Regions from separate parts of the Streptomyces sp. NPDC054863 genome, predicted to be linked through region 1. Evidence: riboswitches for the same ligand, from Rfam matches in the RefSeq annotation. Region 1 holds a riboswitch; each other region holds the start of a gene.
What was found. Region 1 has a riboswitch for cyclic di-AMP ahead of ACWGIG_RS08570 (transglycosylase family protein). Riboswitches for the same ligand answer to the same signal wherever they lie in the genome.

Region 1 (4,294 bases):
AGCGCAAGGAGTTCTTTGACCTGTTCCACATCGAGGTGCTCCTCGGTGTGAGGGAGGGGCCGCTCAAGCCCGGGACCAAGTGCGAAGTCAGCGAATGGCACTGGGAGACCGGAACGCTGGTCCCCCAGGACCCGACGGATGCCGAGTGGCAGGCCGTAGTCGACATGCTGCGTCCGCACCTGTCAAAGAAGCACTTCGCCGGCAAGTACGACATCCGTCAGCAGTTCTGCGGCATGCTGCACAGGCTTCGCCACGGCATGGGGTGGAGAGACATGCCCCTCACCTGGGGAGTCGTCGACCCCATTCGTACCCGTCAGTTGAAGTGGTGGCGGGCGGGGCTGTGGCCCGAAGTGATGAGCAGGCTGGAGGCGGGGACCCGGGGCACTCCCGCGTACCAGCGCCCCCGGCTGCCTGGACTCGCCGTGACCGTTCAGCTTCGTTCCGGCCCGGTCGCTCAGGGGCAGCGCGGGTAGGTGGGAGTGCAAGGGGGCGACGTCTGGTCCCACAGCGCCGCCACCGGCCGGACCGGTTCCAGAATGCGGACGCCCTCGATCTCAGCCGTCGGGACAACCAGCATCTTGGCTACGGTCACGGCATCCACTACTGCCTCGGTGCCCCCCTCGCCCGCCTCGAAGCGCAGACGGCTCTGGCGGCCCTGCTGACCCGCCTCCCTGACCTGCAACTCGCGGAAGATCCTGCCGATTTGAGGTGGCGTGGGGGCCTCATCATGCGCGGACTGCGCACCCTCCCGGTGGAGTTCGGGGAAGTCGTACGGACACCCGGAGCTGATGGTGCGTCAGCTATGTGACCTTCGCGTGATCTGCACTGCATCGACTTGTGACGGGTGTTCGACTGCGGCTACGTTCACGGGCGACCCGGCAGTTACGGCCAGAAGCCGGGTCACCGTCAGCTGAAAGGCAACCGCATGCGCTCCGGGAACGGTAAGCACCGCCGCCCGCGTCAGGCACCCGCTCTCATCGTCGCGGCAGGGGTGACCGGCTCCGCACTCGCGATTCCGCTCCTGGGCGCGACCAGTGCCAGTGCGGTCGAGGCGAACACCTGGGACCGCGTCGCCGAGTGCGAGAGCGGCGGCATGTGGAGTGCCGACCTGAGCAACGGCTACTACGGCGGCCTGCAGTTCTCGCAGGAGAAGTGGGAGCAGTACGGCGGCACCGCGTACGCCGCGCGCCCCGACCTCGCCAGCCGTGGACAGCAGATCAAGGTCGCCGAGAAGGTGTTCGCCGCCGAGGGCCCGCAGGCCTGGCCGAGCTGCGCCGTCGTCTCCGGGCTCGCCCCGGGTGGTGGCTCCGGTTCCGGTTCCGCTTCCGGCGGCGTCGACGCCGCCGACCCCGGTACGGACACCGGCGCTACGCCCAAGCCCCCGGCGGGCTCCGTGAAGCCGGACACCCCCGGCACGGAGCCCCAGCACGAGGGCACCCCGGACGCGGGTACGGAAAAGGGTGCGCCGACGGACCCCGCGACACCCACCCCTCCCGCGACGCCCACCACTCCGGCCACGCCCGCCACCCCCGGCGGCGAGCAGCCCGCCGAGCCGCTTCCCGGCTCCAGCATCGAGCCCAGCACCGGCCCGGACACTCCGGCCGCCCCGGACGCCGGGCAGCCGTTCCCCGGCACCACCACGCCCGGTGCGCAGACCCCCGGCGCCGAGTCCCCGGCCACACCCACCACGCCCGCCACACCGGGCACTCCCGACCCCGCGGCTGGCAGTCAGGGCAAGCACCGCGGCGAGCCCGCTCCCGAGAACTCCCTTCCCGGACAGGACGATTCGTCCGCCCCGGAGAAGGCCGACGGGCGCGAGGCGGGCGGTCATGCCTCCCGCGGCGGCGACAAGGGGGCGGACGGGACCGCACCCGAGCCGGGCAACTACACCGTGCGGCCCGGCGACAACCTCTGGCACATCGCCGACGAGGCGCACGTGCCCGGCGGCTGGCCCGCGCTCTACGAGGCCAACCGCAAGGCCGTGGGCGGCGATCCGGACCTCATCAAGCCAGGCCAGAGCCTCGACCTGAGCGAAAACTAGGCCCAGAACACGGGTACTTCAGGGTCTTATGTCCGGTTCTGCGCAAGTGAGACATGAGTCTCTCTGCCCCAACTGGCGCGTCCCTGCGGGAAGGTCCTGCCGTGCCCCCTCTGACCTGCGTAAACGGCCGTGCAGGGAGGGCAAGTAGGGGCCGAATGTCCCCGATGTGCCTCTTTGAACATCGGGGACACCTGTGATTACGGTCGTCCTCGCTCGCCACCGGTGAGCACCGGAGCCCGTCACGCCGAATCCTGCCGGCGGGCCCCGGGAGCAGTCGTCGCGTAAAGCGCCGTAGGCAGGAGCGGGGGACCCAAGGTAAGTGCCGGGACCGGACGTTGAGAGACGTGACGGGAACGGCTTGGGGTGAAGCCTTCGAGACGGAACGCAGCCGACACGGTGCGGACCCGACCGAGGGCCGGGCGAACTCACAGCCCGAACCCGACAGCTCACCTCGAAGGCGTCGGTGAGGGGATTTTCATGTCGCTGTTCAACGGCAAGGGCAAGCACCGTCGTCCGTCCAAGGCCACCCGGGTCGCCACCCTCGCGGGTGTCACCGGTGTCGCGGTCGCCGCTCCGCTGATGGGGGCCTCCACGGCCTCCGCCGCCTCCGTCGACACCTGGGACGCGGTCGCCCAGTGCGAGTCCGGCGGCAACTGGTCCATCAACACGGGCAACGGCTACTACGGCGGCCTGCAGTTCACCAACTCCTCCTGGGCCGCCGCCGGCGGCACCAAGTACGCGCCGCGCGCCGACCAGGCCTCCAAGGGCCAGCAGATCGCCGTGGCCGAGCAGCTCCTCAAGATCCAGGGCCCCGGCGCCTGGGCCTGCGCGGGCGCCGGCAACCTCAGTAACGACGGTGTCGACCCGGGCGTCAGCACCGGCTCGGGCGCACAGAAGTCCGCCCCGAAGAAGGAGCAGCGCTCCGAGGCCCCGGCCTCCCGCTCCGAGTCCCGCAAGGCCCCGAAGCAGGAGCAGCGCTCCGAGACCCGCTCGGTCCCCAAGGTCGAGTCGAAGGCCGGCGGCCCGATCAAGAAGGGTGACGGCGAGTACGAGGTCAAGTCCGGCGACACCCTCTCGAAGATCGCCGAGGCGAAGGGCGTCAAGGGCGGCTGGCAGCACATCATGGACCTGAATGAGGAAGTCGTCTCCGACGCCGACCTCATCTTCCCGGGTCAGCAGCTCCACCTGAGCTGACCCCGCGGGGACTTCGGCGGCCCACCCCCGCCCGGTCCCCGCCCCGTGGAGCGGACGGCCCACCCCCGTCCGCTCCGCACTCCTGGTCCCCGGCCGGGCGCGACTTCCCCCTGTACGCGCCGGGCCGGGGCCCTTTTGTGTCCGCGTCCCCTCATATGTGCAGGGCCCGTAGGCACGCTGAGTGAACGGATCCGTAACACATGGCGACGACCCTTATGTCCTTCGTCCCGTAATACAGGCATTCGGGCATCTTTTCGTCCCAGCGGGCGGTCGATCGGCTGGCTGTCGTCCGCGATCCGGTTAGGCTCATGTCGCAAGGCCGAAAGCGACCCTGCACCCTGCTTCCTCAGCGTCACATCCCATAAGGAGATGCTCGTGCCGTCCATCGACGTCGTCGTAGCCCGGGAAATCCTGGACTCCCGAGGCAATCCCACGGTCGAGGTCGAGGTCGGCCTCGACGACGGCAGCACCGGTCGTGCTGCTGTCCCGTCCGGCGCCTCCACCGGCGCCTTCGAAGCCATCGAGCTTCGCGACGGTGACCCCAACCGCTACATGGGCAAGGGTGTCGAGAAGGCAGTCCTCGCCGTCATCGAGCAGATCGGCCCGGAGCTCGTCGGCTACGACGCGACCGAGCAGCGCCTGATCGACCAGGCGATGTTCGACCTCGACGCCACCGAGAACAAGGGCTCCCTCGGCGCCAACGCCATCCTGGGCGTCTCCCTCGCGGTGGCCCACGCGGCCTCCGAGGCGAGCGACCTGCCGCTGTTCCGCTACCTCGGTGGCCCGAACGCGCACCTGCTGCCCGTCCCGATGATGAACATCCTCAACGGTGGGTCGCACGCCGACTCCAACGTCGACATCCAGGAGTTCATGATCGCCCCGATCGGCGCGGAGTCCTTCTCCGAGGCCCTTCGCTGGGGCGCCGAGGTCTACCACACCCTCAAGAAGGTGCTGAAGACCAAGGGCCTGTCCACCGGCCTGGGCGACGAGGGCGGCTTCGCCCCGAACCTGGAGTCCAACCGCGCCGCGCTCGACCTCATCGTCGAGGCCATCACGCAG
Region 2 (4,294 bases), on a different contig from region 1:
AAGGGGCGGACAAGTGACGGAGACCGTAGCCGTGACCAGCGAGATGCAGTTCCACCCGCAGCCGCAGGCCGGGCCCGCCACCCCGTGGGCCTTCCCTGCCCCCGAGCGCGGCGCCCTGCCCAACGGGCTGACCGTGCTGCGCTGCGACCGTCCCGGCCAGAAGCTGGTGGCCGTCGAGGTCAATCTCGGGGCGCCTCTTGAGGCCGAGCCCGCGGGCCTGGACGGGGTGGCCACGATCATGTCGCGCGCCTTCACCGAGGGCACCGACAAGCACTCCGCCGAGGAGTTCGCCGCCGAGCTGGAGCGCTGCGGCGCCACCCTCGACGCGTACGCCGACCACCCCGGCATCCGGGTCTCCCTCGAAGTGCCGGTCTCCCGGCTGCCCAAGGCGCTCGGCCTGCTCGCCGACGCCCTGCGCGCGCCCGCGTTCGCGGACGGCGAGATCGACCGTCTCGTGCGCAACCGGCTCGACGAGATCCCGCACGAGGCGGCCAACCCGTCGCGGCGGGCCGCCAAGCAGCTCTCCCACGAGCTGTTCCCGGCGGACCTGCGCATGTCGCGCCCCCGCCAGGGCACCGAGGAGACGGTCAAGGCCATCGACTCCGCGGCCGTGCGCGCCTTCTACGAGGCGCACGTCCGCCCGGCCACCTCCACCGCCGTGGTCGTCGGCGACCTGACGGGCATCGACCTGGACGCCGTCCTGGCCGACACCCTGGGGGAGTGGACGGGCAACACCGCCGCTCCCCGCCCGGTCCCGCCGATCACCGCCGACGACACCGGCCGTGTGGTCATCGTCGACCGCCCGGGTGCCGTCCAGACCCAGCTGCTGATCGGGCGCATCGGCGCGGACCGGCACGACCGCGTCTGGCCCGCCCAGGTCCTCGGCACGTACTGCCTCGGTGGCACCCTCACCTCGCGCCTGGACCGTGTCCTGCGCGAGGAGAAGGGCTACACCTACGGCGTGCGCGCCTTCGGGCAGGTCATGCGCTCCACGGCCGATGGTGCGGGAGCGGCCATGCTGGCCATCAGCGGCTCCGTGGACACCGAGTCGACCGGGCCCGCCCTGGACGACCTCTGGAAGGTCCTGCGGACGCTCGCGGCCGAGGGGCTCACCGACGCCGAGCGCGATGTCGCCGTGCAGAACCTGGTCGGGGTCGCCCCGCTCAAGTACGAGACGGCGTCCGCCGTCGCGGGCACGCTGGCCGACCAGGTCGAGCAGCACCTGCCCGACGACTTCCAGGCCCAGCTGTACGCCCGGCTCGCCGCGACCGGCACGGTGGAGGCCACGGCGGCCGTCGTGAACGCGTTCCCGGTGGACAAGCTGGTCACGGTCCTGGTCGGCGACGCCTCGCAGATCGCGGAGCCCGTACGGGCGCTGAACATCGGTGAGGTCACGGTCGTCACCGGCTGACCGGTGGAAGGCCGCCTCACAGGCCCTCCACACAACCGGTACAAAGCATGACAAGAAGGACCCCGATGACTCCCGAGTCGTCGGGGTCCTCCCTTTTGTCCGATTTATTGGAGAGGTTGCCTGTCTGCCGTGTGGGCTCCGTTACAAAAACGGCTGTCTGTTTGGCGATTGAAAGAAGTGCCGCTTAGCGTCGGTCCGGCTGTCCGTCAGAGTGCGCCGCAACCGTGGCACCGGGCAGTCATCGCCGAGTCCCCGTCAGGCGCGAGCCTGGGGAGCCGGGGACCCATTCAGTCCCTGGGGTGAATCGGACGCCATCGCCCTTCACGGGCCGGTGGGGCCCGTAGGAGACCTTCCTGCTCCGAACCCGTCAGCTAACCCGGTAGGCGAGAAGGAAGGAAAGGAAACAGCCACTTCATGGCGTTCACCCGTGCCGCCGGGAAGCACCGGCGTCCCTCCGTGCTGTCGCGCAGGAGCGCAAACATCGCCGGAGTCGCCGCACTCACCACGACCGGTGTCATCGGAACGCTGGCCCCGCAGGCCATCGCCGCCGAGCACGACCTGGCCGCCGAGGACACCGGCACCATCCGCGCCGTCGTCATGGAGGACTCCGTGACGGAGGCCCTCACCGCCCAGGTCGAGGCCCAGGCCACCGCCCAGAAGCAAGCGTACGAGAAGGCCGAGGCCGAGCGGAAGGCCGAGGAGGCCCGCAAGGCCGAGGTCAAGCGCAAGGCGGAGGCCAAGGCCAAGAAGGAGCGCGAGGAGCGCGAGCGTGCCGCCCGCGAGGCCGAGCGCAAGCGCCTCAACGCCTTCCGGCTGCCCGTCGCCGGCTCGTACGTCTCCACCGGCTACCAGTCCGGCGGCGCGATGTGGTCCTCCGGCAGCCACTCCGGTGTCGACTTCCACGCCTCGTCGGGCAGTTCCGTCGTCGCCGTCGGTGCCGGCACGGTCGTCGAGGCCGGCTGGGGCGGGGCGTACGGCAACAACGTCGTGATCAGGATGAACGACGGCTCGTACACCCAGTACGGCCACCTCTCCTCGATCGGCGTCTCCGTCGGCCGGTCCGTCGCGGCCGGCGAGCAGATAGGCCTCTCCGGCTCCACGGGCAACTCCACCGGCCCGCACCTGCACTTCGAGGCCCGCACCTCCTCCGAGTACGGCTCGGACATCGACCCGGTCGCGTACCTGCGCGGCCACGGCGTCAGCGTCTGACCGCACCCGCCGCGGTCGCACGTGCGGTGGCCGCTCCCGCTGTTCCGGAATGCCCCGGCTCTTCACGAGCCGGGGCATTTCCGTGTGCGCATTCCTCGGAGATCCCGGATTTTCTTCGGTAATTCCCCCGTGTTGCAATAGAGTTGAGAGAAGGCTTCGGCGGGCAGACGGGGGTCCTGGCATGCGCATTCCCGCGCATTCGGTGTGTACGGCGATTCGCGACGACATCGTGTCCGGATTCCTGCCGTGCGGCAGCCGACTCACGGAAGAGGTGCTGGCCCGCAGGTACGGCGTCTCGCGCGTCCCGGTCCGCGAGGCGCTGCGCACCCTCCAGGCCGAGGGCTTCGTCACCACCCGCAGGCACGCGGGCGCCTGCGTCGCCGAGCCGACCGCGCAGGAGGCCGCGGACCTCCTGGAGATGCGCACGCTCCTGGAGCCGCTCGGCGCCGCGCGTGCGGCCGTTCGGCGCAGGGAGGCGCACCTCAAGGTGTTGCGCGGCCTGGTCAGGATGGGCCAGGAGCGGGCCGGGCGGGCGGAGGGCGAGGACCTGACCGCCCTGACCGGCTGGTTCCACGAGACCCTCGCCCAGGCGTCCGGCAGCCCCGGCCTGATCACCCTGCTGACCCAGCTCAAGCACAAGATCGCCTGGATGTACGTGGTGGACCGGCCGGCCAGGCCCGCCGAGGCGTGGGCCGAGCACGGCGCGATCGTCGACGCGGTGACCAGGCGGGACGCGGAGCTGGCCAGGACGCTGACCGCGCGGCACGCGGAGCGGGCGCTGGCCGCGTACCGCATGAGGATTCCGCAACAAGCCGTCAACGCGGCGGGCGGCCGGAATTAACACGAGGGCCGTATACAAGCAGTAGGGGAAATCGGTGGGCGGCGAAAACCCTGGGCGAAAGCCGTATGGGAAAACCGCGGGCCGGAATCGGATACCGGATGGACGCAATTCCACCGGCGTCTTCGGCACCCTGAATTCAGGGGAAACGCCGACAGCCGCGGCCCCCGAATCGGGGGAGGCCACGGCTGCCGGGTCAAGAATTCGCCCGTACGGGCGCGACCTTATGGGGTCTCAGAAGGTCAGACGGTCTCGGGGAGCTCGTCCAGGCCCTCGGCGACCAGCTTCGCCAGACGGTCCAGAGCCGCGTCCGCACTCTCGGCCTCGGACGCGAGCACGATCTCCTCGCCGCCCTGCGCACCCAGGCCCAGCAGCGCCAGCATCGACGCCGCGTTGACCGGGTTGCCGCCCGCCTTGGCGATGGTGACGGGGACGCCGGTGGCCGTGACGGCGCGGACGAAGATGGAGGCGGGGCGGGCGTGCAGGCCCTCGGCCCAGCCGACGGTGACGCGGCGCTCAACCATGGTGTTGCCCTTCATGTGCTTATTGGTTGTCTAGACCAGTCTCTCACGTGGTGCGGGCTGCTCTGCCCGGCAAAAGTCCCGCCGAACAGGACCAGATTGCCCCGCTCCCCGGGTGCCCGCGAGTCGTAGGCTGCACCCATGGCCATGGCTGCGGGCGATCAGGATCACGTCTATCCCGACCACTGGGAGGCCGACGTCGTGCTCCGCGACGGCGGCACCGCGCGCATCCGGCCCATCACCACCGAGGACGCGGAGCGCCTCGTCAGCTTCTACGAGCAGGTCTCGGACGAGTCGAAGTACTACCGCTTCTTC
Region 3 (4,294 bases), on a different contig from region 1:
CGCCGTGCCCGTCCTGGGCCGCGTACCGGGCGCGGTCGTCGGCGGTGAGCCGGGAGAGCAGTTTCTCGGCGCCGGAGATCTTCTCCTGGATCTTCGCCTTCTGCTTCTTCAACTCGCCCTGCTGTTCGGCGAGTTCGGAGAATCTCTGGCCGGCACTGCCGCGCAGCCGGGCGATCTCGGCGACCTGCCGCTGCGCGCCCAGCACTTTGACGGCCTGCCGGTCGCTCGCCCGCCCGGCGATCGCGGCCCGCTCCAGGTACTGGTCGGGGTTCGAGGTCAGCGCGACCTGGAGCGCGGGCTCGATGCCCCCGGTGCGGTACTGGGACGCGGCCAGAGCGCCGAGCGAGCCGCGTGCGGAGTTGAGCTGCTCCGTCTTGCGTGCCGCCTCGTCCCGTAGCTGGCCGAGCGACTTCTTCGTCCGCTCGGCCTTCTCCTGCACGCCGTTGTACGCCTCGGTGGCGGCCTCTGCGTCGTGGTACAGCTTGTCGATCTTCGACTTGATCTGTGCCGGAGTGAGCGTCGGCTCCGCCTGCGCGGTGCCCTCCAGTGCGGTGGCGCCCGCGGCCCCTGCCAGTGCGAGGGTGACCGCGGTGGTACGGGCACTGCGAGCGGTGCTGAGTGAGCGCTGCTTGGGCTTCCGGTGCGCTGCCACGAGGGCGTTCACGTCCTTCCACTGGTCCGTCCGGCCGAGTGAGGGGGAGGGGAGTCGGCCGTCTGGGGAGGGACGCTAAACCTGGACGTCACGGCACAGCCTTCGAATGAGCGCTAATGGCAGGAAGAGGTCGAGTACTGGTCGCGGATGATCGACGACAGGGATGCGGAATCACCACTTCCGCGCCCTCTGCGACCGATGGGACGGAATGGCCCGCCCTGCCGCCGTCGCCCTGCTAACGCCTGGCTAGGCTCCGCCCCATGGACGTCACGATCAATGTCTTCGTAGGACTGCACATCATCGGCATCGCCTCGCTCCTCGGCGGCTTCCTGACCCAGATGAAGGCGATGGGCGCGGGCACCGCCCGTTTCACACCCCCGATGCTGCACGGTGCGCTGACCATGCTGGTGACCGGCATCGCCCTGGTCGGCATCCACCAGGCCCAGGACCACCCCCTCAACAACGTCAAGCTCGGCATCAAGCTGGCGATCCTGGTGGTGATCCTGGGCCTCGTCTACGTCAAGCGCGATGACGAGAAGGTGGAGAAGGCCCTGTTCGGCGCGGTCGGCGGGCTGACGGTCGTCAACATCTTCATCGCCGTCCTGTGGACCTGAGTTCCGGCGGGGCCGGTCAGGCCGACTGAGCTCCGGGGCGGGGCCGGTCAGGCCGACTGAGCTCCTGGGGCGGGGCCGGTCAGGCCGGCCGGATGCTCCCGTAGATCGGCATGTAGTAGATCGACTCCTCGCGCACCTTCGCGTTCGGCTTCGGCGCGTGGATCATCATTCCGTCGCCCTTGTAGATGCCGACGTGGCTGATGTCGTCGTAGAAGAACACCAGGTCACCCGGTTTGAGGTCCTTCGTCGCGACCCGTGTGCCGACCTTCACCTGGTCCCAGGTGGTCCGCGGCAGGTTCACCCCGGCGGCCCGCCAGGCGGCCTGGGTCAGTCCCGAGCAGTCGTACGAGGAGGGGCCGGTGGCGCCCCAGATGTACGGCTTGCCGATCTGCGCGCGGGCGAAGGCCAGCACCTTCGCGGCCTTGGTGGAGTACGAGCTTCCGGAGCCGGAGCCGGAGCCGGAGCCGCTACCGGAACCCGAACCGGAGCCGGACCCCGAGCCGCTGCCGGACCCCGCACCCGTACCCGGATCCCTGGCCGACCCGGATCCGGCCCCCTGCCCGGCCTCCTTCTCCTGCTCCCTCTCCCTCTCCTTCTCCCTCTCCCGCTCCTTCTCCCCGGCCGCCGCCTCCGCCTGCTGCCGCGCCAGCTCGTCCGCCTTGTGCCTGGCCGCCGCCTCGCGCTTGCGTTCCAGCTCCGCGAGCTCGGCCTTCTCCTCGGCGGTCAGCCGCGACAGCAGCCCGCGTGCCTGCCCGAGCTTGTCCTGCACGTCCTGCTTGGACTCCCGCAGCGAGGCCTGCGAGGTGGTCAGCCGCTCCAGGCCGCGGGTCGCCACGGCCCGGTGCTTCGCGGCGGACTGCTGCTGCGCGGTGTAGTCGGCGACCAGCTTCCTCTGCTGATCGGTGGCCCGCGCCATCAGCCGCCGCGAATCGAAGTACGACTGCGGGTCGTGCGCCAGCAGCAGCGCGGCCGTGGGACCGACCGATCCGCTGCGGTACTGGGTGGCGGCGAAGGTGCCGAGCGAGCGCCTGGCCTCGTTGAGCTTGTCGGTGCGCTGTGCGACGTCGTCGAGGAGCCCCTCGACCTTCTCCTTCTGCTGCCGGGTGGCTTCCTTGGCCCCGTTGTACTTCTGGGTCGCCGCCCCGGCCTGCCGGTAGAGGTCGTCGACCTTCTGCTGCACCTCTTCGACCGACGGCTTGGGAGCGGCGGGAGGGACAGGAGAGGCGGGTGCGGCCTGTGCGGACTGGGCGACCAGACCGACGGTGACCAGGGCGGCGGCGGTGACGCCGACCCCGGGAGCGGTGGAACGTATCAGCGACGTGGCGCGGGTACGCGGCTTGCGATGCGATGCCAAAGCAGGCATTCCTTCCGTGGACCGCCTACCGGGTTAGCTGTCGGGTTCGGGCGGACTGACGGAAGGTGCCCTACGGCCCAGGTCGTGGGGGTACGGGCCGATTCACCCCGGTGATGCGTGTGGGTCCCCGGTTCCGAACCACCGTGCGGGCGGCGCGAATTCGGCGTGAGGGGACCGTTCCGGCGCGGTTCGCCGAGGGGGGTACGGGCCGCTCGCGCAGCACCGTAGCCAATCCCCGTGACGGGTGGGAAGCCTGATGTTCGATATGCCCGATACGTTTTCGTGACCTTAGCAAGGGCGTGAGTACAGGGTCACGGGCTGTGGTGGCGGACGGTGATCACGGGCCGGGGTGGCGGAAACCGGGGCCTGCTGTCAGTGGGGCCGCCTAGACTCGGTAGGCGATGAGCAGCCTCTTTGACGACAGCTTCCTGGCCGACCTCCAGCACAAGGACGACGCGGCCCCGCCTCCCCCGGAGGACACCGACGACGGTGCCCCCGCGGAGGAGGTCCCGCATGACCTCTTCGGGGGTGCGTTCGACGGTCCGCCGCCGCCCCGCGACGGGTACTACCGGGACGGCGCCCCCCGCCCGGTGGTCGACCCGGCGGCCCTCCTCGACGGGCTGAACGACAACCAGCGCGCCGCCGTCGTGCACGCCGGATCGCCGCTGCTCATCGTGGCCGGAGCCGGTTCCGGCAAGACCCGCGTGCTCACCCACCGCATCGCGCACCTGCTGTCCGCCCGCGGGGTGCACCCCGGCCAGATCCTCGCGATCACCTTCACCAACAAGGCCGCGGGCGAGATGAAGGAGCGCGTCGAGGAGCTGGTGGGCCCGCGCGCCCACGCGATGTGGGTGTCCACCTTCCACAGCGCGTGCGTCCGCATCCTGCGCCGCGAGTCCAAGAAGCTCGGCTTCACGAGCTCCTTCTCGATCTACGACGCCGCCGACTCCAAGCGCCTGATGGCCCTGGTCTGCCGCGACCTCGACATCGACCCGAAGAAGTTCCCGCCGAAGTCCTTCAGTGCCAAGGTCTCCAACCTCAAGAACGAGCTGATAGACGAGGAAGCCTTCGCGGGCCAGGCCGCCGACGGCTTCGAGAAGACCCTCGCCCAGGCCTACGCGCTGTACCAGTCCCGCCTCCGCGAGGCGAACGCACTGGACTTCGACGACATCATCATGACCACGGTGCACCTGCTCCAGGCGTTCCCCGACGTCGCCGAGCACTACCGGATGCGCTTCAGGCACGTCATGGTCGACGAGTACCAGGACACCAACCACGCCCAGTACACGCTCGTACGGGAGCTGGTCGGACCGTCCGGCGAGGACCGCGCGCCCGGCGAGCTGTGCGTCGTCGGTGACGCCGACCAGTCGATCTACGCCTTCCGCGGCGCGACGATCCGCAACATCCTCCAGTTCGAGGAGGACTACCCGGACGCGAAGACGATCCTCCTGGAGCAGAACTACCGCTCCACCCAGACGATCCTCACCGCCGCCAACGCCGTCATCGAGCGCAACGAGAACCGCCGCGCGAAGAACCTCTGGACCGATGCCGGCGCCGGATCCCAGATCACCGGGTACGTCGCCGACACCGAGCACGACGAGGCCCAGTTCATCGCCGAGGAGATCGACCGCCTCACCGACGCGGGCGACGCCAAGGCCGGCGACGTCGCCGTCT

Region 2: linked by a shared signal. The riboswitch ahead of ACWGIG_RS07260 (M23 family metallopeptidase) and the one ahead of ACWGIG_RS08570 (transglycosylase family protein) in region 1 are both predicted to bind cyclic di-AMP.
Region 3: linked by a shared signal. The riboswitch ahead of ACWGIG_RS26340 (NlpC/P60 family protein) and the one ahead of ACWGIG_RS08570 (transglycosylase family protein) in region 1 are both predicted to bind cyclic di-AMP.

The regions. Positions count from the first base shown of each region.
Region 1 covers NZ_JBSGZD010000029.1:7,486-11,779, reverse strand. Annotated here, with positions in the region: gene ACWGIG_RS08585 (recombinase family protein) at 1-473, shown strand, start outside; partial or broken gene ACWGIG_RS08580 (cytochrome P450) at 521-808, shown strand; gene ACWGIG_RS08575 (transglycosylase family protein) at 926-2,041, shown strand; cyclic di-AMP (ydaO/yuaA leader) riboswitch at 2,319-2,516, shown strand; gene ACWGIG_RS08570 (transglycosylase family protein) at 2,519-3,235, shown strand; gene eno (phosphopyruvate hydratase) at 3,605-4,294, shown strand, end outside.
Region 2 covers NZ_JBSGZD010000023.1:4,123-8,416, forward strand. Annotated here, with positions in the region: gene ACWGIG_RS07250 (M16 family metallopeptidase) at 1-17, shown strand, start outside; gene ACWGIG_RS07255 (M16 family metallopeptidase) at 44-1,411, shown strand; cyclic di-AMP (ydaO/yuaA leader) riboswitch at 1,644-1,811, shown strand; gene ACWGIG_RS07260 (M23 family metallopeptidase) at 1,826-2,620, shown strand; gene ACWGIG_RS07265 (GntR family transcriptional regulator) at 2,802-3,461, shown strand; gene ACWGIG_RS07270 (HPr family phosphocarrier protein) at 3,701-3,982, opposite strand; gene ACWGIG_RS07275 (bifunctional acetate--CoA ligase family protein/GNAT family N-acetyltransferase) at 4,121-4,294, shown strand, end outside.
Region 3 covers NZ_JBSGZD010000181.1:1,263-5,556, reverse strand. Annotated here, with positions in the region: gene ACWGIG_RS26350 (NlpC/P60 family protein) at 1-652, opposite strand, end outside; gene ACWGIG_RS26345 (hypothetical protein) at 913-1,266, shown strand; gene ACWGIG_RS26340 (NlpC/P60 family protein) at 1,346-2,620, opposite strand; cyclic di-AMP (ydaO/yuaA leader) riboswitch at 2,628-2,796, opposite strand; gene pcrA (DNA helicase PcrA) at 3,022-4,294, shown strand, end outside.